Regions from separate parts of the Rhizobium sp. PL01 genome, predicted to be linked through region 3. Evidence: predicted binding sites of a transcription regulator. Region 3 holds the regulator's gene; each other region holds the start of a gene.
What was found. Region 3 encodes PhoB, which activates phosphate uptake and scavenging genes when phosphate is short. Its sites were predicted from a motif close to TGTCATNNANCTGTCAT; they were not measured.
Positions count from the first base shown of each region.

Region 1 (5,048 bases), on a different contig from region 3:
CCAGGGCAATGTTGATGATGAGCGCCGAACTCGGGCTGGAAACAATCGCAGAAGGTATCGAGACAGAGGAGCAGGAACTGACCTTGCGGCTGCTCGGCTGCAAGGCTGGCCAGGGTTATCGCTACGGTAAGGCGGTTCCGCCGGAGCAAACCGCAGTGCTCCTGGCCAAAGGCTTCACCAATCAAACTGCCATACGGATGCACTGAAGCGCGGTCCGCTCTTTTGGAGCATCGCCCGCGCTTAGATATTTGACTTTAGCCTTCGGCCCGCTTTCCTACAGCAGACCGACCAGAAAATAGAACAGCGCGGAAATCAGCGCTGCTGCCGGCAGGGTTACAACCCAGGCAATCAGAATATTGCCGGCAAGCCCCCAGCGCACCGCCGAGACACGCCGTGCCGCACCAACGCCAATGATCGCGCCTGTAATCGTATGCGTGGTCGAGACCGGAATCCCCAGCCATGTCGCGGCAAACAGGGTGATCGCCCCGCCGGTTTCCGCGCAAAAACCCTGCATCGGATTGAGCTTGGTGATCTTCGAGCCCATCGTGTGGACGATGCGCCAACCTCCGAACAGAGTTCCGAGCGCCATGGCCGACTGGCAGGTGATGACCACCCAGAACGGCACGTAGAACTTGTCGCCGAGATAGCCCTGGCTGAACAGCAGCACGGCAATAATGCCCATGGTCTTCTGCGCGTCATTGCCGCCATGCCCCAGCGAATAGAGCGACGCGGAAATGAACTGCAGGCCACGAAAGCTGCGATCGACGGCAAACGGTGTCTTGCGAAGGCAGACCCAGGACACGATGAGGACCAGCAGCAGCGCCAGCATGAAACCGATCATCGGCGACATGAAAATGGCAGCCACGGTTTTCAGAAGGCCGGAGAGAACAATTGCATCGCCGCCGGTCTTGGCAAGGCCGGCGCCGACCAGTCCGCCAACCAGCGCATGCGACGAACTCGACGGTATGCCGAAGATCCAGGTGACGATATTCCAGATGATCGCCCCCATCAACGCGGCAAAGATCACCTGCGGCGTGACGATGGACGGATCGATGATACCGGTTCCCAGTGTTTCGGCAACATGCAGGCCAAAGAACAGGAAGGCGATGAAATTGAAGAATGCCGCCCACATGACGGCATATTGCGGCCGCAGAACTCGCGTCGAAACGATCGTGGCGATCGAATTGGCGGCGTCGTGCAGGCCGTTGAGAAAATCGAAGAACAGCGCGACGCCGATCAGGGCGATGAGCAATGGCAGGGCGAGCGTCGCGTCCATCAGACGTTCTCGATCAGGATGCCGCTGATTTCATTGACGACGTCCTCGAAACGGTCAACCACCTTTTCGAGTTCGCCATAAATCTCGCTGCCGATGACATAGGCCATTGGGTTCGAGGCGCCGTGGCGACGGAACAGGTCTTTCAGGCCTTGGTCGTGCAATTGGTCGGAGCGTTCCTCAAGCCGCGTGACTTCTTCGGCGATAGCGGTCAGGCGCGGCACATTGGCGCCGATACGGTCCAGCAACGGGATCGCTTCTGCGACCAGCCTGGCGGAATCGATAATCAGAACACCCATTTCGCGCATACGGGGGTCAAAGCTCGTCTGCTCGAACAGCCGGATGGTCTTGACCGTCTTGTGCATCATGTCGATGGCGTCATCCATCGACTGGATCAGGTCCTTGATATCGCCACGATCGAACGGCGTGATGAAACTCAGGCGGACCGCGAGCAGGACGTCGCGGGTGATCGCGTCGGCCTGGTCTTCAAGCGCAATGATGCGCTCGCAATGGGCATCAAGATCGCCCTCGCCGGCAAGCAGCGCCTTCAAAGCTTCGGCTGCACTCACGACGGTGCGCGAATGCGCTTCGAAAAGCTCGAAGAACTTGTCTTCGCGCGGCAGGAGCTTGCGAAACCAACCCAGCATTGTTCATCCACCTATCTTCGTGTTGTCACGAAACTGTCATAATTCTGGCAGCCCTCATAGAGAAGACAGGGGAACGAGGAAAGCTTTTAAGGCAGATCTGGGGCGATTACCCACCGATTAGGACAAACCAACCATCCTCATCCGTAGTTTCAACACCGAGTTCGCGCGCTTTTTCAAGTTTCGAGCCAGCCCCCGGGCCCGCGACCAAAAGATCGGTCTTCTTCGACACAGAGCCTGCGACCTTGGCACCCAGCCGTTCGGCCATGGCTTTGGCCTCGTCGCGCGTCATCTTTTCCAACGATCCGGTAAAGACGACCGTCTTGCCCGCAACCGGGCTTGAGCTTGCAACTGGCGCTTCAGCGTCCTGTGGCGTCACCTCGTCGAGAAGGCGCGATACAACATCCATGTTGCGTGGCTCTTTGTAGAACTCGACGATCGCCCGGGCAACGACATCGCCGATGCCGTCGATCGTATTGAGATCGCTCCAGGCTTCCGAAGTGATGTCACCGGCGGCCTTCATCGCATCCGCGAACGCGATGTAGCTGCCATACGACCGCGCCAAAAGCTTTGCCGTGGTCTCGCCGACATGGCGGATTCCGAGGGCATAGATCAGCCGGTGCAATGCCACCTGGCGGCGGTCGTTGATCGCGTCATAAAGCTTGCGGACGCTGACTTTGCCGAAACCGTCGATATTTTCGAGCTTGGTCAGGGGCGATGCGTTCTGCCGTTTCTCCAGTGTGAAGATATCGGGTGCGGTCTTGATCGACAGCGCCGGATCCTCCGCCTCGAAGAAGAAATCGATCTGCTTTGAGCCCAGACCTTCAATGTCGAAGGCATTGCGCGAAACGAAATGCTTCAGGTGCTCGACCGCCTGCGCCCGGCAGACAAAGCCGCCGGTGCAACGGGTAACGGAATCGAGTTTTCCGGTCTTTTCGTTTCTCTCACGCACGGCATGGCTGCCGCAGACTGGACAGACTTTTGGGAACGGATACCGCTCGGCAGTGGCCGGACGCTTCTCCATCACCACATCCAGCACCTGCGGGATAACATCCCCTGCCCGCTGAACGATGACGGTGTCGCCAATGCGAATATCGTGATCCTCCTCGCGGATGCGCTCGCCGCCATTGCCGATACCTTCGATGTAATCGGCATTGTGCAGTGTCGCATTGGTGACGACAACGCCGCCGACTGTGACCGGCGTCAGTCGTGCGACCGGCGTTAGCGCACCGGTGCGGCCTACCTGAATGTCGATATTCTCCACCGTTGTGAACGCCTGCTCGGCCGGAAACTTGTGTGCCGTCGCCCAGCGCGGCGAGCGCGAGCGAAAGCCGAGGCGCTGCTGCAGGTCGAGCCGGTCGACTTTGTAGACGACGCCATCGATATCGTAATCGAGATCGGGGCGTTTCAAGCCGATATCATTGTAGTGCTCGAGAATGGCCTCAATCGAAGACAGGCGCTGCGTCAGCGGATTGACCGGGAACCCCCAGCGTTTGAACACCTCGACCATGCCGGATTGGGTATCGGCCGGCATCTCCGAGATTTCGCCCCAGGCGTAAGCGAAAAACTTCAGCTTGCGGCTGGCCGTGATCGTCGGATCAAGCTGCCGCAGGGATCCGGCAGCAGTATTGCGTGGGTTGACATAGGTCTGCTTGCCCTCAGCCACCATCTGTTCGTTGAGCGCCAGGAAGTCGCTCTTGCCCATATAGACCTCACCACGAACCTCGACGATCGCAGGCGCATCGGCCGGCAAAGTCTGCGGGATTTCCTTGATCGTGCGGATATTGGCCGTGACGTTTTCGCCGGTCGTGCCGTCACCACGCGTCGCGGCGCTGATCAGCTTGCCGTTTTCGTAGCGCAGCGACATAGACAGACCGTCGATCTTCGGCTCTGCGGTAAAGGCAATCGAGTTGTCGGGCAGCAGGCCTAGAAACCGGTAGACGCTTGCGATGAAGTCCTGCACGTCCTCGTCGGAAAACACGTTGTCGAGCGACAACATCGGCCGCGCATGGGTGATCTGCTGGAAGATGCCCGATGGCGCCGCACCAACTTTGCGCGATGGGCTGTCGGCCCGCACAAGCTCCGGGAATCGCGTCTCGATCTCCTCGTTGCGCCGCTTCAGCGCGTCATAGTCTGCGTCCGAAACCTCCGGTGCATCCTTGCCATGATAGAGTGCGTCGTGGTGCGCCAGCTCGCCAGCCAGCCGTTCCAGTTCGGCGGCGGCATCTTCAAGCGTCAGGTTTTCAACGGCAACGGACAAGGTCGACATGCTGGCAGACTCCACGTTTTGGCTTCGTTTTAGAGAAAATCCCGTGAATGAAAAGCCGCCGCTTCGCAAAGCGTCGATTAATTCCTCAACGCTATAATGCCGGAAAGGCAAGCGCGCCGGAGAACAATAAAAGACCCGGAGGGAGGAGCAGGCATGATTACCGCAACTGCACCCTATTCCCTGCCCCAGCGTCTGCAACGGTTGACTGCGTCTGAGAACGCGTCTGCCGTGCAGACCACCGATCACCCGGATGAGCGGCAACAGGCCGCGTCCAGTACACTTGACGCCCTGCGCAGCATTGTCGAAAACGAACCTCGTGAGCGCAAGGCGCAAGCCGAGGAAACGCTCAAACGCCTCAAGGACGAGATGATGGCGCTGATGCAATGGGGATTTGCGCCCGGAGCGACGGCGCAGCGCTCCCTGCAGCTCGCCAAGCAACTCGGATCAGCCACCGCGCAATTCTCCGATGCCATTTTGGCAGGAAAGAACATGCAGCCCGTCTCCAGCTCGGTTGCAGCGACCGCGGATACATCAATGGATCGGACGGACGAGACGGAAAAGACCGTAGAAGACGCCGGAGTACCCGAGGCAGAGACCAATGTCCTGCCGCAAGCCTATCGCGATATTCTGAACGATGATGTGCCGGACCGGGCATTCCATTCCAGCGACAAGGAGGTCGCAGATTTCAGAAATACTGCGCAGCAACTGCAGTTCATGCTGGAAGACGCCACACGCAGGCTGCACCGGGATGGCCGTCCTGCGGCCTTCACCGATCAGGCGAAGGACAGCTTTGCGACCATCGACCACGCATTATCCCGGCTCGATCGAACGTCAGGCGGTGTAGCGTCGCACCCGGCGGTGG
Region 1 is NZ_JAWQUM010000001.1:736,531-741,578, reverse strand. Features, by position in the region: gene R6X40_RS03390 (putative bifunctional diguanylate cyclase/phosphodiesterase) at 1-206, shown strand, start outside; gene R6X40_RS03385 (inorganic phosphate transporter) at 275-1,276, opposite strand; gene R6X40_RS03380 (DUF47 family protein) at 1,276-1,920, opposite strand; gene ligA (NAD-dependent DNA ligase LigA) at 2,027-4,186, opposite strand; gene R6X40_RS03370 (hypothetical protein) at 4,340-5,048, shown strand, end outside.
Region 1: R6X40_RS03380 (DUF47 family protein) is a predicted target of PhoB. The motif match lies at 1,944-1,960, and genes of this name have one in related genera.

Region 2 (5,048 bases), 150 kb from region 3:
GCAGTTTGGTCGGCAAGGGCGAATATGAATATGTCGATCGCTGGCCGCTCCTGGACTGACGGTAATCGGTGGTTCGGAGCCTGCAGATTGCGGGCTCCGCGTATTCTTTATTGTTCGGTATTTCCGAACGTCAGTTCCGGAGTTGAGCGGCTAGTCCGAACCCAAAACCAATGCGATGTTGGCCGCATCAGACAGCCAATCCGGCCTGTCGAAAACGCAGGAATGCCGTCATGCTTCGTTCGTTGATTGCAAGTGCCGTTATCGCTTTTGCCGCTCCTGCTCTTGCAGATGGCGTTGCGCAATATCCCGCAGAATTCGCCACAAAGGAAATCGCCACCAATGGCACGACGCTGCATGTGCGGGTTGGCGGCAAGGGGCCGGCTGTGGTTCTGCTGCATGGCTATGGCGAAACCGGCGACATGTGGGAGCCGCTCGCGGTTAATCTCGTTCGGGATCATATGGTGATTGTACCGGATCTGCGCGGCATGGGCCTCTCGGCCAAACCTGCTGAAGGATACGACAAGAAGACGCAAGGGCAAGATATTGCCGGCGTGCTGAAGGCGTTGAACGTCGAAAAGACCGATGTCGCCGCCCATGATATCGGCAACATGGTGGGTTATGCTTTCGTTGCGCAATATCCGCAGGCAGTCACCAAATTCGTCCTGATGGATGCGCCAATCCCGGGCGTTGGCCCGTGGGAGGAGATTCTCAAGCATCCGCTGCTGTGGCATTTCCGCTTTGGCGGACCGGATATGGAGCGCCTCGTCGCTGGCCGTGAACGCATCTATCTCGATCGCTTCTGGAATGAGTTCTCCGCCGATCCGAAGAAATGGGATGAAGCATCGCGCCAGCATTACGCCGCTCTCTACGCCCAACCGGGCGCGATGCACGCTGGGTTTGCCCAGTTTGCAGCCTTCGATCAGGATGTCATCGACAACAAGGAATTTTTGGCCAAGGGTAAGCTGCCCATGCCGGTCCTTGCCATCGGCGGTGAAAAATCGTTCGGCCCGACCATGGCGGTGGTTGCTCGCGCTGCCGCCGATAATGTCACCGAAGTTGTCATCCCGGCGTCCGGCCATTGGTTGATGGAAGAACAGCCGGAGCCAACAGTCGCGGCGATCCGGTCCTTCCTCGACAAGAAGTAGGGTTTTCTGCGGCCAGCACTTTTACATTTGATCGGCGCGTGGTCTGTCCACGCGCCGATTGTGTTTGGGCCGCAATTTTTGGCGTCTTGCGCGCATTCGCCCGAACCCGCATAAGCGCCTGAAATTGCAAAAGGGAGGACGTCATGGATATTTCTGAAATCGTCATCAAGGGAGATACGCCCGGTGTTGAATGGCGGCTACCGGTCATCCGGTTCAAGGGCAGCGACGACAAGGCGCCAAAAATCTATATCCAGGCAGCGCTGCATGCCAACGAGCTTCCCGGCACTGCACTGCTGCACTTCCTGTGCGAAAAGCTGCGTCAGGCGGATGCCGATGGCACAATTCTCAGCGATATCACCATAGTGCCGCAGGCCAATCCGATCGGCACGGCGCAATCGCATTTCGGGGATATGCAGGGGCGCTTCGATCTCGGCTCACGCACCAATTTTAACCGCGAGTTCCCGCTGATCCCGCTTTCCGAGCGTCAGACGCTGGTTGATGATCTCGAGCGCTATCCCGCAGTCGAGCAACTGAAGCGGCAGCTGCTGCATATGGCGCTGGGTGCCGATCTCATGCTCGATCTACATTGCGACGATGAGTCCGTGCAATATACCTATGTCGATGGAGCCTTCTGGCCTGAAGCGGCCGATCTGGCATCGGCGCTCGATATGGAAGCCGTGTTTCTCGCTGACGGCGAAAGCAGCGCTTTCGAGGAGGCTGTCGGTTATGCCTGGAAACATGCAACGGAGAAAAAAGCCAAGCAACTGCCCGGCCGCCTCGCCGTCACAGTCGAGCTTCGCGGCACGCGTGATGTCTATCCGGGTATGGCCCGTAAGGATGCCGATGGGCTCTGGCGCTTCCTCGCTGCGCGCGGCGCCGTTAGCAGCAATGTCACTCCTCTTGAGCCGTACAAGGGACGGGTGACGCCGTTGGATAACATCGAGATGATCCGCGCGCCACAGGCCGGCGCCGTACTGTTCCATCGTGACATTGGCGATACTGTCGCGGCCGGTGATCTGCTGGCGACGATCATTACCGCTCCAGGCATGGAAGGCGGTGCGATCGATATCCACGCACCCCAGGCAGGCCTTGTCGCAACGCGCACCTCGCAGCGTTTCGCCCGCCGCCGGGACAACCTGATGAAAATCGCCTGCGACGAACGCACGAAGGCAGTCCGCAAGCCGGGTGCGCTGGAGGCCTGATCTACGGTTATCGCCCTCACGCCGCGTGCGGTGAAAATCCGGCGGCGTGAGCCTGGGGCGTGAATTAGAGTGGACAATCGCCGCACTGCTGGCGGTTGTCATATTCCCTTTATGAACTTGCGTTCTTTAGCCGCCAGCCAAACCGGGCCTTGCCCGGCGTAGGCACGCTGGAGGGAACGCATGCCCATCTATGATCTCGCCGTTGCCGGCGCCGGTATCGTTGGTCTCGCCCATGCGTATGCGGCGGCGAAACGCGGTAAAAGAGTTGTCGTCATCGACCGCGATGCGCAGGCCAATGGCGCCTCGGTCCGCAATTTCGGGTTTGTCACCGTCACCGGTCAGGGCGCCGGTGATTGCTGGACCATGGCGCGGCGGGCACGCGATATCTGGACGGAAACGGTTGATAAGGCCGGTATCGCTGTCGTCCAGCGCGGTATGGTGCTGGCCTCACGGTTCGACGAGTCCGAGGCGGTGATCGATGCTTTCCTGCGCACGGAGATGGCGGAGGGCTGCATCAAGATCACGGTGCGCGAGGCCCAGGAATATGTGTCTTGCCTGCGCACGGACGCCGCCCGTGCCTCGCTCTATAGCCCGCACGAAATTCGTGTCGAATCCCGAACCGCAATCCCGCTGCTTGCCCGGTTTCTCGAAGAGCAGCTTGGCATCACATTTCTGCGCAACACGACGGTTACCTCTGTCGAGCCGCCGCGCGTCGAAACGGCGGATGGCGTGATCGAGGCCGAGGCGGTGGTCGTTTGCCCCGGAGATGATTTCACTGGCCTTTTTGCAGAGCGTATTGCTGCCTATAATGTTACCCGCTGCAAGCTGCAGATGCTGCGCGTGCGGCCGCAGCAGCCGGTCCATTTCAAGACTGCCGTCATGTCCGATCTCGGGCTCGGCCGTTATCTCGGTTATGCTGCCGTGCCGGAGGCCGAACCGCTGAAAAAGCGCCTCGATACGGAACTGAAGTCAGAACGGGACAACGGTATCCATCTGATCGTCACCCAGTCGGCCGATGGCTCACTGATCGTCGGGGATAGCCATCATTATTCCACGACGCCCGATCCCTTTGCCGCCGATGCGGTCGATGACTTGATCCTCGGGGAGTTCGACAGGGTGCTCGATCTACCGGGCCGCGTGATTGCCGAGCGCTGGCTCGGAACCTATGCATCCTCGCCGGATCGCTGGCGTTTTACCGACAAACCGTCCGACAGCGTCCGCCTCGTCGTCGTCACCGCCGGATGCGGCGCTTCGACGGCGTTCGGCATCGGCGAAGAAACCATCAATGACCTCTATGGGAGTGCCGCATGAGCAAGTTCAAGGCCGTTATATTCGATTGGGCCGGCACCGTCATCGATTTCGGCTCCTTCGCGCCGATGGGTGCCTTTGTCGAAACCTTTGCCAAATTTGGCGTCCATGTGACCATTGCCGATGCGCGCAAGCCGATGGGCCTGCCGAAGCGCGCGCATATCAGCGCCATGTTGTCCGAGCCGCATATTGCCGCGCGCTGGACCGCAGCGCAGGGTGTAGCACCGGACGAAAGTGCCATCGACAAGGTCTATGATCTCTTCGTGCCTCTGAACGAAGAGGTGGTTAGCGACTACTGCACTCTGGTTCCCGGCACGTTGGAAACGGTCGCCTATCTGCGGGCCAAGGGCATCAAGATCGGCTCGACCACCGGCTATACCCGTTCGATCATGGAACGGGTCCTGCCGCTCGCGGCCGAGCAGGGGTATGCGCCTGAAAACCTGATCTGCGCCGACGACCTGCCGCTCGGCCGCCCGACGCCAATTGGGATGTACAAATGTTTCCTCGACCTGATGGTTTATCCGGCCGGCGCGGTCATCAAGGTCGATGATACCGAGCCGGGCATTGCCGAAGGCGTGGCCGCCGGTTGCATCACGGTTGGCCTGACGCTTTCGGGCAACGAGGCCGGCCTGACGCGGGACGAACTGGCAGCACTGTCTCCAAACGAACGCGCGGCGTTGCATGAAAAGGTCGGTGCCAAGCTCAAGGCCGCCGGTGCCGATCACATCATCGAAACCGTCGCCGACCTGCCGCAACTGATCGACATGCTGGAGCGCTGATCCGGCCGGATCGGCATATTCTCAGCCCGATGTCTTCATGCTATCCCGATCCTTGGAAAAAAGGGATTGAGCATGAGCGTGACTGTCTACGGCATCAAGAATTGCGACACGATAAAGAAGGCGCGGACCTGGCTGGAAAGCCAGGGCATCGCCTATGATTTCCACGACTACAAGGCCTCCGGCATTTCTCGCGAAGCGCTTGAGCGCTGGACGGCTGCTCTTGGTTGGGAAACGGTTCTGAACCGTGCCGGTACGACGTTTCGCGCGCTTCCAGATGCGGACAAGCAGGACCTCGACGCAGACAAGGCGATCGCCCTGATGCTTGCCCAGCCGTCGATGATCAAACGCCCGATGCTCGACCATGATGGCAAACTGACTGCCGGCTTCAAGCCGGAAATCTACGGCGGCCTTTTTCAGGGGTAGACCATGTCGAAGAGCACCCGTGCCACGCTTGCGCTGACAAAGGCTGGAGCGGCCTTCACGGTTCATACGTATGACTACGATCCCTCTGCCGACCGGATCGGTATGGCGGCGGCCGAGGCGCTGGGTGAAGAGCCTTGCCGCGTGCTGAAGACGTTGATGGCGGAGGTCGATGGAAAACCGGTCTGTGTCGT
Region 2 is NZ_JAWQUM010000005.1:23,230-28,277, forward strand. Features, by position in the region: gene R6X40_RS13280 (2'-5' RNA ligase family protein) at 1-59, shown strand, start outside; gene R6X40_RS13285 (alpha/beta hydrolase) at 231-1,145, shown strand; gene R6X40_RS13290 (succinylglutamate desuccinylase/aspartoacylase family protein) at 1,289-2,347, shown strand; gene R6X40_RS13295 (TIGR03364 family FAD-dependent oxidoreductase) at 2,528-3,658, shown strand; gene phnX (phosphonoacetaldehyde hydrolase) at 3,655-4,434, shown strand; gene R6X40_RS13305 (ArsC family reductase) at 4,507-4,857, shown strand; gene ybaK (Cys-tRNA(Pro) deacylase) at 4,861-5,048, shown strand, end outside.
Region 2: R6X40_RS13295 (TIGR03364 family FAD-dependent oxidoreductase) is a predicted target of PhoB. The motif match lies at 2,444-2,460, and genes of this name have one in related genera.

Region 3 (5,048 bases):
GGTCTCTTCGCTGATGGCAGCCTTCAGGGCGCCCATGTCACCAAACGGCACCTGATAAAAACCGGGTGCCTTCGGGCCAAAACCTTCCAGGTATTTTGCCTGCCCACCGGCGGCGATCGTGGCCAGCGTGCGGCCATGGAAAGCGCCTTCGAAGGTGATGATGTGGAATTTCTCCGGGTTGCCTTTGGAGAAATGATAGCGGCGTGCGGTCTTGATCGCGCATTCCAGCGCCTCTGCGCCGGAGTTGGTGAAGAACACCTTGTCGGCGAACGTCGCTTCCGTCAGGCGGCGGCTGAGGCTCTCCTGTCCGGGAACTTCATAGAGGTTCGACAGATGCCAGACCTTCTCCGCCTGCTCTTTCAATGCCGACACAAGATGTGGATGCGCGTGGCCGAGCGAGTTAACGGCAACACCGGCTGCAAAATCGAGATAGCGGGTGCCGTCCTCGGCGATCAGCCAGACGCCTTCACCGCGCTCGAACCGCAGGGGGGCGCGGGCATATGTGTCATAAAGCGGCGTGGCATCGGCCATGGCGCATGTCTCCTCAAACCATCACGGCAATTGTATAATCGGCGTCGTCAACAGGGCTGTGACCAACCCATAAAAACTCAAAATGCCGCCTTGCGGCGGCAGGGGCACTATCTTCACTTCGCAGTGCGATGTCAACAAAAGCCCATGATTTCCGGCAATTCGCGTACATACAGCGCTCGCAATTTTTTTAGCCGGATACCCTTGCAAAAATGCCACGCATGGCAAGCAAGTTGGGGAAAACTCAGAAATTGATTCGGTGGGATTCCCCGGACTCTTGTCAGGGAGTCCCCCGGGCTCTACGTTAAGAAACAATTACTAGAACGCATGCGGCGGACCTAGTCACCAAAAGTGTTATCGCGTTTCAGCCTCGGATACTATCCAGGGCTCGGTGGAGGATTCGACCATCACCAACGCTGGGAATGGAGACAAGACCATGAATTGGACTGACGAGCGGGTCGAAAAACTCAAGAAATTGTGGGCCGAAGGCTTGAGCGCGAGCCAGATCGCTGCACAGCTCGGCGGCGTCAGCCGTAATGCCGTTATCGGCAAGGTCCACCGGCTCTGCCTGCCAGGCCGCGCCAAGGCCGGCGGCAGCACTGCAACGGCCCGTGCGAAACGCCCGGCACCGTCCGCTGCACCCCGCGCACCGAGCTACACCGCGTCGCGCATGACCGCTACCCGTACAGTGACACGCACCACGGGCGCGACTGTCATGAAGGAAGAAGTCGAAATCGGCGCCATCGAGGATCAGGAAACGGCACCGGCCGGCAACAACGTTGTTATTCCGATGTCGCGCCGCCTCGTCCTGACCGAACTCACCGACCGCACCTGTAAGTGGCCGATCGGCGATCCGATGAAGGAAGAGTTCCACTTCTGCGGCAACGATTCCCCGGATACATCACCTTACTGCACATTCCATGCAAAGCTGGCTTACCAGCCGTCCGGCGAGCGTCGCCGGGCACGCTGAGGCCAGTTCGGCCGTGCGTTTCGTCAACCCCATCCCGTTCGTCCGGGATATCAGCATCTCGAAAATCTTCTATTGCGAGATGCTGGAATTGGCGATCAAACAAGACTTCGGCAATTTTGTCATGTTTGAAACGGGATTTGCCATCCATGACGGCAAATCCCTGGAAACGACGGTCTGGGGACAGCCGTCAGCGGTCACCCAACCGTATGGCCGACACAATATCCTGCTCTATTTCGAACATGATAATCTGGATGGGCTTTTCGAGCGCATCGGCGGCAACGTGAACCTCATCCACCCCATCGAGACGCAAGCCTGGGGGCAGAGGGTCTTCCGCTTTTACGATCCCGACGGGCATCCCATCGAGATTGGCGAACCGCCCGGCAACGCCTGACGGTCCTTCATCATACGAAACTCAGCTTTCCAACGAATAGCCCGCGCCACGCACAGTGCGGATCACGTCCAGCATGTTGGAAAAGTTCAGCGCCTTGCGCAACCGTCCGACATGGACATCAACCGTGCGCTCATCGACATAGATATCGTGCCCCCACACACCGTCCAAAAGCTGCGAGCGCGAAAAGACACGGCCCGGCGAGGCCATGAAGAACTCCAGCAGGCGGAACTCGGTCGGTCCAAGACGGACCTCGCGGGTCTTGCGATGGACGCGATGGGTTTCGCGGTCGAGTTCGATATCGCCGCATTTCAGCAGCGTTGACAGCACTTCGGGTTTGGCCCGGCGCAACATCGCCTTGACCCGCGCCATCAATTCCGGCGTCGAGAATGGCTTGACGACATAATCGTCAGCGCCAGTGGCGAGTCCGCGTACGCGCTCACTCTCCTCGCCGCGTGCCGTCAGCATGATGATCGGCAGACGTTCGGTTTCCGGGCGCTGGCGCAGGCGACGGCACAGTTCGATGCCGGAAACGCCCGGCAGCATCCAATCGAGGATCAAGAGATCGGGAAGGCGTTCCTGCAGGCGCATTTCCGCCTCGTCGCCACGATTGATCGTATCGACTTCGAACCCTTCGGCCTCAAGATTGTATCGGAGGAGGACGCTGAGCGCCTCTTCATCTTCAACAACGGCAATTCTTGGCAACATTCAGTTCAGCTCCTTGGCTCCCGGCCGGTTGGCCGAAGGCTTGCCGAGCGGCTCCAACGGCCGCTCGCGCAATTAGTGCGTAAGAATTTACTTACTTTATCGCGCGATCAATTGCCGATCGCGCCGACCGTGTTGGCCGTGTCATCCTTCGGACGTTCACCGACGGGCTGAGCACCGGTTGCCATGTAGTAGATGGTTTCGGCGATGTTGGTGGCGTGGTCGCCGATGCGCTCGATGTTCTTGGCGCAGAACAGCAGATGCGTGCAGGGTGTGATGTTGCGCGGATCTTCCATCATGTAGGTCAGGAGCTCGCGGAACAGCGACGTGTAGATCGCATCGATCTCGTTGTCGCGCTCGCGGATGCTGTTGGCCTTTTCCGGCGAACGGGACGCATAGACGTCAAGCACTTCCTTGAGCTGAACGAGCGCAAGCTCGGCCAGATGCTCCAGGCCGCGCGCCAGCTGACGCGGCAGGCTGGCGGTCGCGACCGCGATGACGCGCTTGGCGTTGTTCTTGCCGAGATCGCCAACCCGCTCGAGATCGGCTGCAATGCGGATCGATCCCATGATTTCGCGCAGGTCGGCCGCCATCGGCTGACGCTTGGCGATGGTGACGATCGCCTTTTCGCCGATCTGGCGCTCGGCCTCGTCGAGAATGGCGTCGTCGGAAATGACCTTCTGGGCAAGCGCCAGGTCGGAATTGACCAGAGCGCGCACGGATTCGGCCACCATCTGTTCGGCCAGGCCGCCCATCTCGGAGATGCGCCGGGTCAGGTACTTCAGATCTTCGTCGTAGACGGAAGCAATGTGCGTAGACATGATTGTTTTTCCTTGCGATCACAATCCGGGTTGGAAGACTGCCACCCTGCCCTCATGGGAGGGTGGCGAAAGCGTCCTCAGCCGAAGCGGCCCATGATGTAGTCCTGGGTCCGCTGGTCATCCGGATTGGTGAACATCTTGTCGGTGTCGTTTTCCTCGACGAGATTGCCGAGGTGGAACATGGCGGTGCGCTGCGACACACGAGCAGCCTGCTGCATCGAGTGCGTAACGATGACGATCGTGTAGTTTGTGCGCAGTTCGTGGATCAGTTCCTCGACCTTGGCGGTCGCGATTGGATCCAGTGCCGAGCACGGTTCGTCCATCAGGATGACTTCCGGGCTGACGGCAACGGCGCGTGCAATGCACAGGCGTTGCTGCTGACCACCGGAAAGACCGGTGCCGGATTCATGCAGGCGATCCTTGACCTCGTTCCAGAGACCAGCCTTCTGCAGGCTCGACTCGACGATCTGGTCCAGCTCTGCCTTGGTGCGGGCGAGACCGTGGATCTTCGGACCGTAGGTGACGTTCTCGTAGATCGACTTCGGGAACGGGTTCGGCTTCTGGAACACCATGCCGACGCGGGCGCGGAGTTCGACGACGTCGATGCTCGGGTCGTAGATATCACCTTCGTCCAGCGTGATCTTGCCGGTCACCCGGCAGCTGTCGATCGTGTCGTTCATACGGTTGAGTGTCCGCAGGAACGTCGACTTGCCGCAACCCGACGGGCCGATCAGCGCGGTTACGGTGTTTTCACGAACGTTGAGGTTAACATCGAAAAGCGCGCGCTTCTCGCCGTAATAAACCGAAACGTCCTTTCCGATCATCTTGAAGGGAACAGTGTTCATTTTCTGGTCCAGCGCCTTTTCAACTGCTGCTTCTGACATCATGTTCATGTTTCTACCTCACTACCAGCGCCGCTCAAAGCGACGCCGCAACAGGATTGCGCCAAGGTTCATGACGACGAGGAAGATCAAGAGGATCATGATCGCACCCGAGGTCCGTTCGACAAATGCACGTTCGGCTTCGTTGGCCCACATGTAGATCTGGACCGGCAGAGCAGTGGAAGGGTCCATCGGCGAGCCCGGGTAATCGACTACGAAGGCCACCATGCCGATCAGGAGCAGCGGCGCCGTTTCACCGAGTGCATGCGCCAGACCGATAATGGTGCCGGTCAGGACGCCCGGCATAGCGAGCGGCAGGACATGGTGGAAGATTGTCTGCATCTTCGAAGCACCCAGGCCAAGAGCGGCCGAGCGGATCGACGGCGGAACCGCCTTCAGCGCTGCACGGGTGGCGATGATGATCGTTGGAAGCGTCATCAATGTCAGCACGAGGCCACCAACAACAGCAGCCGAACGGGGCATGCCGGCAAAGTTGATGAAGATCGACAGACCAAGCAGACCGTAGACGATAGAGGGAACCGCCGCGAGGTTGTTGATATTGACCTCGATGAGATCGGTCAGCCTGTTCTTCGGCGCGAACTCTTCCAGATAGATCGATGCCGCGACACCGATCGGCAGGGCAAGCACCAGGACGATCAGCATCATGTAGAGCGAACCGAGGGCGGCAACACCGATACCTGCAGCTTCAGGCCGGCTCGAAGCACCATAGGTGAACAGGCCGGTGTTGAACTGCT
Region 3 is NZ_JAWQUM010000005.1:172,933-177,980, reverse strand. Features, by position in the region: gene R6X40_RS14060 (aspartate aminotransferase family protein) at 1-531, opposite strand, end outside; gene R6X40_RS14055 (GcrA family cell cycle regulator) at 965-1,498, shown strand; gene R6X40_RS14050 (VOC family protein) at 1,512-1,889, shown strand; gene phoB (phosphate regulon transcriptional regulator PhoB) at 1,911-2,594, opposite strand; gene phoU (phosphate signaling complex protein PhoU) at 2,702-3,412, opposite strand; gene pstB (phosphate ABC transporter ATP-binding protein PstB) at 3,490-4,305, opposite strand; gene pstA (phosphate ABC transporter permease PstA) at 4,318-5,048, opposite strand, start outside.

Region 4 (5,048 bases), on a different contig from region 3:
CAGGACCTGGGCGGCGCGCAGCACGCGCTCATCCTCACCTTCGGCGAAGATGACCCGGTTCTTCTGGGCATTCTTGGCTGCAGCGAAGATCGGCTTCATGATGAAGCCCGAGCGGAAGACGAAGCGGTTGAGCTGGTCGAGATAGGCGTCGAAATCGGTGATCGGCCGGTTGGCGACGCCGCTGTCGGCGGCGGCCTTGGCAACGGCCGGCGCGATGCGCAGGATCAGGCGCTGATCGAACGGCGAGGGGATCAGGTAGTCCGGGCCGAAGACCGGCGTTTCGCCGGAATAGGCGCGGGCGGCGACATCGGACGGCTCCTCGCGGGCAAGAGCGGCGATGGCGCGCACCGCTGCCATCTTCATTTCCTCATTGATCGTCCGGGCACCGCAATCGAGCGCGCCACGGAAAATATAGGGGAAACACAGGACGTTGTTGACCTGGTTGGGGAAATCAGACCGGCCGGTGCAGATCATCGCGTCCGGGCGGGCCGCGCGGGCCAGTTCCGGCATGATTTCGGGATTGGGGTTGGCAAGAGCCATGATCAGCGGCTTTTCCGCCATCTGGACCAGCAGTTCCGGCTTCAGAACGCCTGCGGCCGAAAGGCCGAGGAAGACGTCGGCGCCGGCAATGCTGTCGGCCAGAACGCGGTTGGCACTGTCCTGCGCATAGATTGACTTCCATTCGTCCATCAGCACTTCGCGGCCGACATAGACGAGGCCTTCGAGATCGTGGACCCAGATGTTTTCGCGCTGGGCGCCGAGCGTCACCAGAAGATTGAGGCAGGCAAGCGCTGCGGCACCGGCGCCGGACGTGACGATCTTGGCCTTGGCAATGTCCTTGCCGGCCAGTTCGAGGCCGTTGAGGATGGCAGCGGCAACGATGATCGCGGTTCCGTGCTGGTCGTCATGGAAAACCGGAATATCCATCTTTTCGCGCAACCGGCGTTCGACTTCGAAACATTCCGGCGCCTTGATGTCTTCCAGGTTGATGCCGCCGAATGTCGGCTCCAAAGCCGAGATGACATTGACCATCTGGTCGATTTCGGGCGCGTCGATTTCGATGTCGAAAACGTCGATACCGGCGAATTTCTTGAACAGGACGGCCTTGCCTTCCATCACCGGCTTGGAGGCGAGCGGGCCGATATTGCCAAGACCGAGAACCGCTGTGCCGTTCGAGACGACCGCGACCAGGTTGGCGCGCGCCGTATAGTCGGCAGCGGTCGAAGGATCGTCGCGGATGGCAAGGCAGGGGGCGGCAACGCCAGGCGAATAGGCGAGCGCCAGGTCACGCTGGTTGCCGAGCGGCTTGGTCGGCTGGATCTCGAGCTTGCCGGGGCGGGGATAACGGTGGAAGAACAGTGCCTGTTCGTCAAGGTCGCCGCTTGCTGGAACCGCTGGGGTCTTGGCTTTGTCGCCGGTGCTCATATTCTTAATCCTTACCTATTCGTCGCGGCTCTTTTTGCATGAAACGGCGGCTCCGTACAGTTTCGAAACGGGCGTTTATCAACGGTTTTCAGGAACAGGTGTTTCTCCGGCACAAGGGCTGCTTCCACAGGCTGTCATTCTCCTGAAACAAGAGTCTGTTTTGGAAAGCCCTAGAAAGAGGCCAACAGACCGTTGCGAGGCAGAATGACCGAGAAAGAGCAAGAAACCCGGCGTTTCAGGACCCTGTTCATTTCCGACGTTCATCTGGGATCGAAGGCTGCAAAGACCGATTATCTCCTCGACTTCCTGCGCGTGACGGATGCGGAGACAATCATCCTGGTCGGCGATATCATCGACGGATGGCGGCTGAAGCGCAGCTGGTACTGGCCGCAATCCTGCAACGACGTCGTCCAGAAGCTGTTGCGCAAGGCGCGCAAGGGCACCCGTATCATCTATATTCCGGGCAATCACGACGAATTCATGCGCGATTTCCCTGGCGTGCATTTCGGCGGCATCGAGGTCGCCCAGCGACACATGCACGAGGCGGCCGACGGCCGCAAATATCTGGTGCTGCATGGCGACGAATTCGACGTCGTGGTTCGCAATGCCCGCCTGCTCGCCTATCTCGGCGACTGGGCCTACGACATGGCGATCGTCATCAATATCGGGCTGGCGGCCATCCGCCGCCGTCTCGGCATGCCATACTGGTCGTTCTCTGCCTGGGCGAAGCAGCAGGTCAAGCACGCGGTCAACTTCATCGGCGAATTCCAGCGGGTGGTTGCCGATGAGGCGCGGCGGGAAAAAGCCGATGGTGTCATCTGCGGTCATATCCATCACGCGGTCATGGAAGACATCGGCGGTATTCGTTACATCAATACCGGCGACTGGGTGGAAAGCTGCACGGCCATTGCCGAGCATCATGACGGAACCATGGAATTGATCACTTGGCGGGAGTTGAGCAACGTGCCTGCGGTTCGTGAAGACACGACCGAGGTCGAAGTGATGATGGCGCGGGCTCTTTCGCAACAGGCGGCATAAAACTGCAGCGATCCAGACTGTAGGGAAAACTAGCGGCTGGCGCTGTTCTTGCACTGCGTGATAAATCATGGACGTAACTGTCAGGTCCTTCCATGATTCCCTCGTCTCCGCCTCCCTTTCGCGAGGAAGCGCCGCGCTATTTCGTGCCGCGCATCGCCTTGCTCTTTTGTGCGCCTCTCGTCGTCAATGGTTTCGCCATGCCGTATTTTCCGGTCTGGCTAAGCACCTTGTCGCTGAGCGATTTCGAAATCGGCATCATCCTCGCCTTGCCGATGTTCGTGCGCGTCATCACGGCGCCGCTGGTCGGGCTTCTGGCTGACAGAATCGGCGAGCGGGCGGAAGTCCTGATCTGGTCAGCCGTGCTGTCATTGCTGACGGCGCTGGCATTGTTCGTATCCCATAGTTTCTGGTTCGTACTGGTCATCTATGCCATTCAGGGCGGTGTCTATGCACCCTATGTGCCGATCGTCGAAGCGATCGCGCTGACTGGCGTGCGGCGCTGGGGCTACGATTATGCCACCATGCGCGTCTGGGGTTCCGTCGCCTTCATCGGTGCGACGATGCTGGGTGGCGTGATGGTCGGGCTCTATGGTGGCTCGATGGTTCTGCCAGCTATGGCGGGCGGCTTTCTGCTGATGATTGCTCTGACCTTCATCGCGCCGCGCGTCGGCAAGCCGCGCCGGCCGTCGACCTTGACGACGCTGACGGAACCGCCGCCAAAGGCGTTGCGCAAACTCGATCTGCAGTTGCTGTTGATCGGTGTGACTTTGGTGAACGGCAGTCATGCGATGCTGTTCGCCTTCTCGGCGATCTATTGGCAGCATATCGGCTTTTCAGGCACGGAAATCGGCCTTCTATGGAGTGCCGGTGTGGCGGCCGAGGTGGCGATGTTCTTCTGCGCCAGGATGATCATCCGGCGGTTCAGCCTGTGGACGATGATCTTTTCAGGCTGCGTGCTTGCTGTGGTGCGCTGGATCATCTTTCCGATGGATCTCGGCTTCTGGGGCTATTTCGCGCTACAATGTTTCCACGCCTTCACCTACGCAATCATGCATACGGGCATGCAGAACATTCTGGTACAGCGCGTTCCCGAAGAGCAGGAATCCTCGGCGCAGGGGCTGTATTTCTTCTATACCGGCGTGTTCTCGGCGATCTTCACCTTCACATCCGGCTATTTCTACACCTGGTTTGGTGTTCACGGCTTCTATTCGATGTCGGTTGTTGCCTTCGTCGGCTGCTGTTCCGCCTTTGCCGCCTGGTACCTTCAGCCCCAGAGGGCGGGAAGAGGCGGGAAGACCAGCGAATCCTCGTAGCGCAGGCCGGGATCGCGATCGCGGGCCAAAAGCAGCGGGCCATCGAGATCAACGAAATCGGCGCCTTGCGCCAGAAGCACCGCCGGTGCCATGCCGAGCGATGTGCCGACCATGCAGCCGACCATGATCTTGAGGTTCAACGCCCGCGCCGCATCGCGCATGCGCAGGGCCTCGGTCAGGCCGCCGGTCTTGTCGAGCTTGATGTTGACCGCATCGTAAAGGCCCGCGAGCTTTGGCAGGTCTTCGGTCTTGTGGACGCTTTCATCGGCGCAGACCGGGACAGGGCGATGAACGGAGGCGAGCAGGGCGTCATGTCCTGCGGGAAGGGGCTGTTCGATGAGTGCGACACCCGATTCTGCGCAGACGTTAAAATGGTAGGCAAGATTGGTTTCCGACCAGCCCTCATTGGCATCCAGAATGATGGCGCTATTGGGGGCTGCGGCCCGAACGGCGCGAATGCGCGAGGCATCGTCATCGGTTCCGACTTTGACCTTCAGAAGCGCCCGGTGCGTATATTGCGCCGTCTGCGCGGCCATGGCTTCCGGCTCTCCGAGCGAAATTGTGTAGGCTGTTGTGAGCGGACCGGGCTCCGCAAGGCCAGCCAGCGTAAAAGCGCGTGCACCGGCCTTCTTCGCATCAAGATCCCAGAGCGCGCAATCGACGGCATTGCGCGCCGCCCCGGCCTTCATCGTCTGCCGTAGTTCTTCGCGATCAATGCCAGCCTCGATCCGTGGCCTGCTCGTTTCGATCTCTAAGAGTACGCTGTCGATGGTTTCGCCATAGCGCGCATAGGGCACACATTCGCCCCTGCCAGCAAAAGCGCCGTCCGAGATGTGGCAGGTGACTACGGAGGCCGTGGTCTTGCTGCCGCGCGAAATGGTAAAACTGCCGGCGATCGGGAAGTGTTCGACAGCGGTTTTCATCTGGCGGGTCATGGCTTTCTCCTGTGGCTTCCATATCTCAGCTGGCAACCGTTTGGCACGGAAACGTTTCAATCGGTGACAGACCGGGCTCAAGCGGCTATGAGTCGCTGACGTTTTATCAAATGCAGCCATCTCCGGAAGACCCAACAGACGTGACGCGTTCAGAAGTGAAAACCGAGACCGACGTGCAGCTTGAACAAGCTGACGGTGGCAACGCCCGGGCTTATCGTTTTAGTGGCGATTGGCGAAGCGTCTCCATTCATCTGGCCACGCCGAAGCTGGATGCATTCGCTGCCAAGGGCGGCGAAACGGCCGAGGTCAATCTGAGCGACGTCACCGCCATGGATAC
Region 4 is NZ_JAWQUM010000002.1:119,223-124,270, forward strand. Features, by position in the region: gene R6X40_RS04950 (NADP-dependent malic enzyme) at 1-1,425, opposite strand, end outside; gene R6X40_RS04955 (UDP-2,3-diacylglucosamine diphosphatase) at 1,630-2,463, shown strand; gene R6X40_RS04960 (MFS transporter) at 2,556-3,776, shown strand; gene dgcA (N-acetyl-D-Glu racemase DgcA) at 3,728-4,711, opposite strand; gene R6X40_RS04970 (ABC transporter permease) at 4,852-5,048, shown strand, end outside.
Region 4: R6X40_RS04955 (UDP-2,3-diacylglucosamine diphosphatase) is a predicted target of PhoB. The motif match lies at 1,558-1,574, and genes of this name have one in related genera.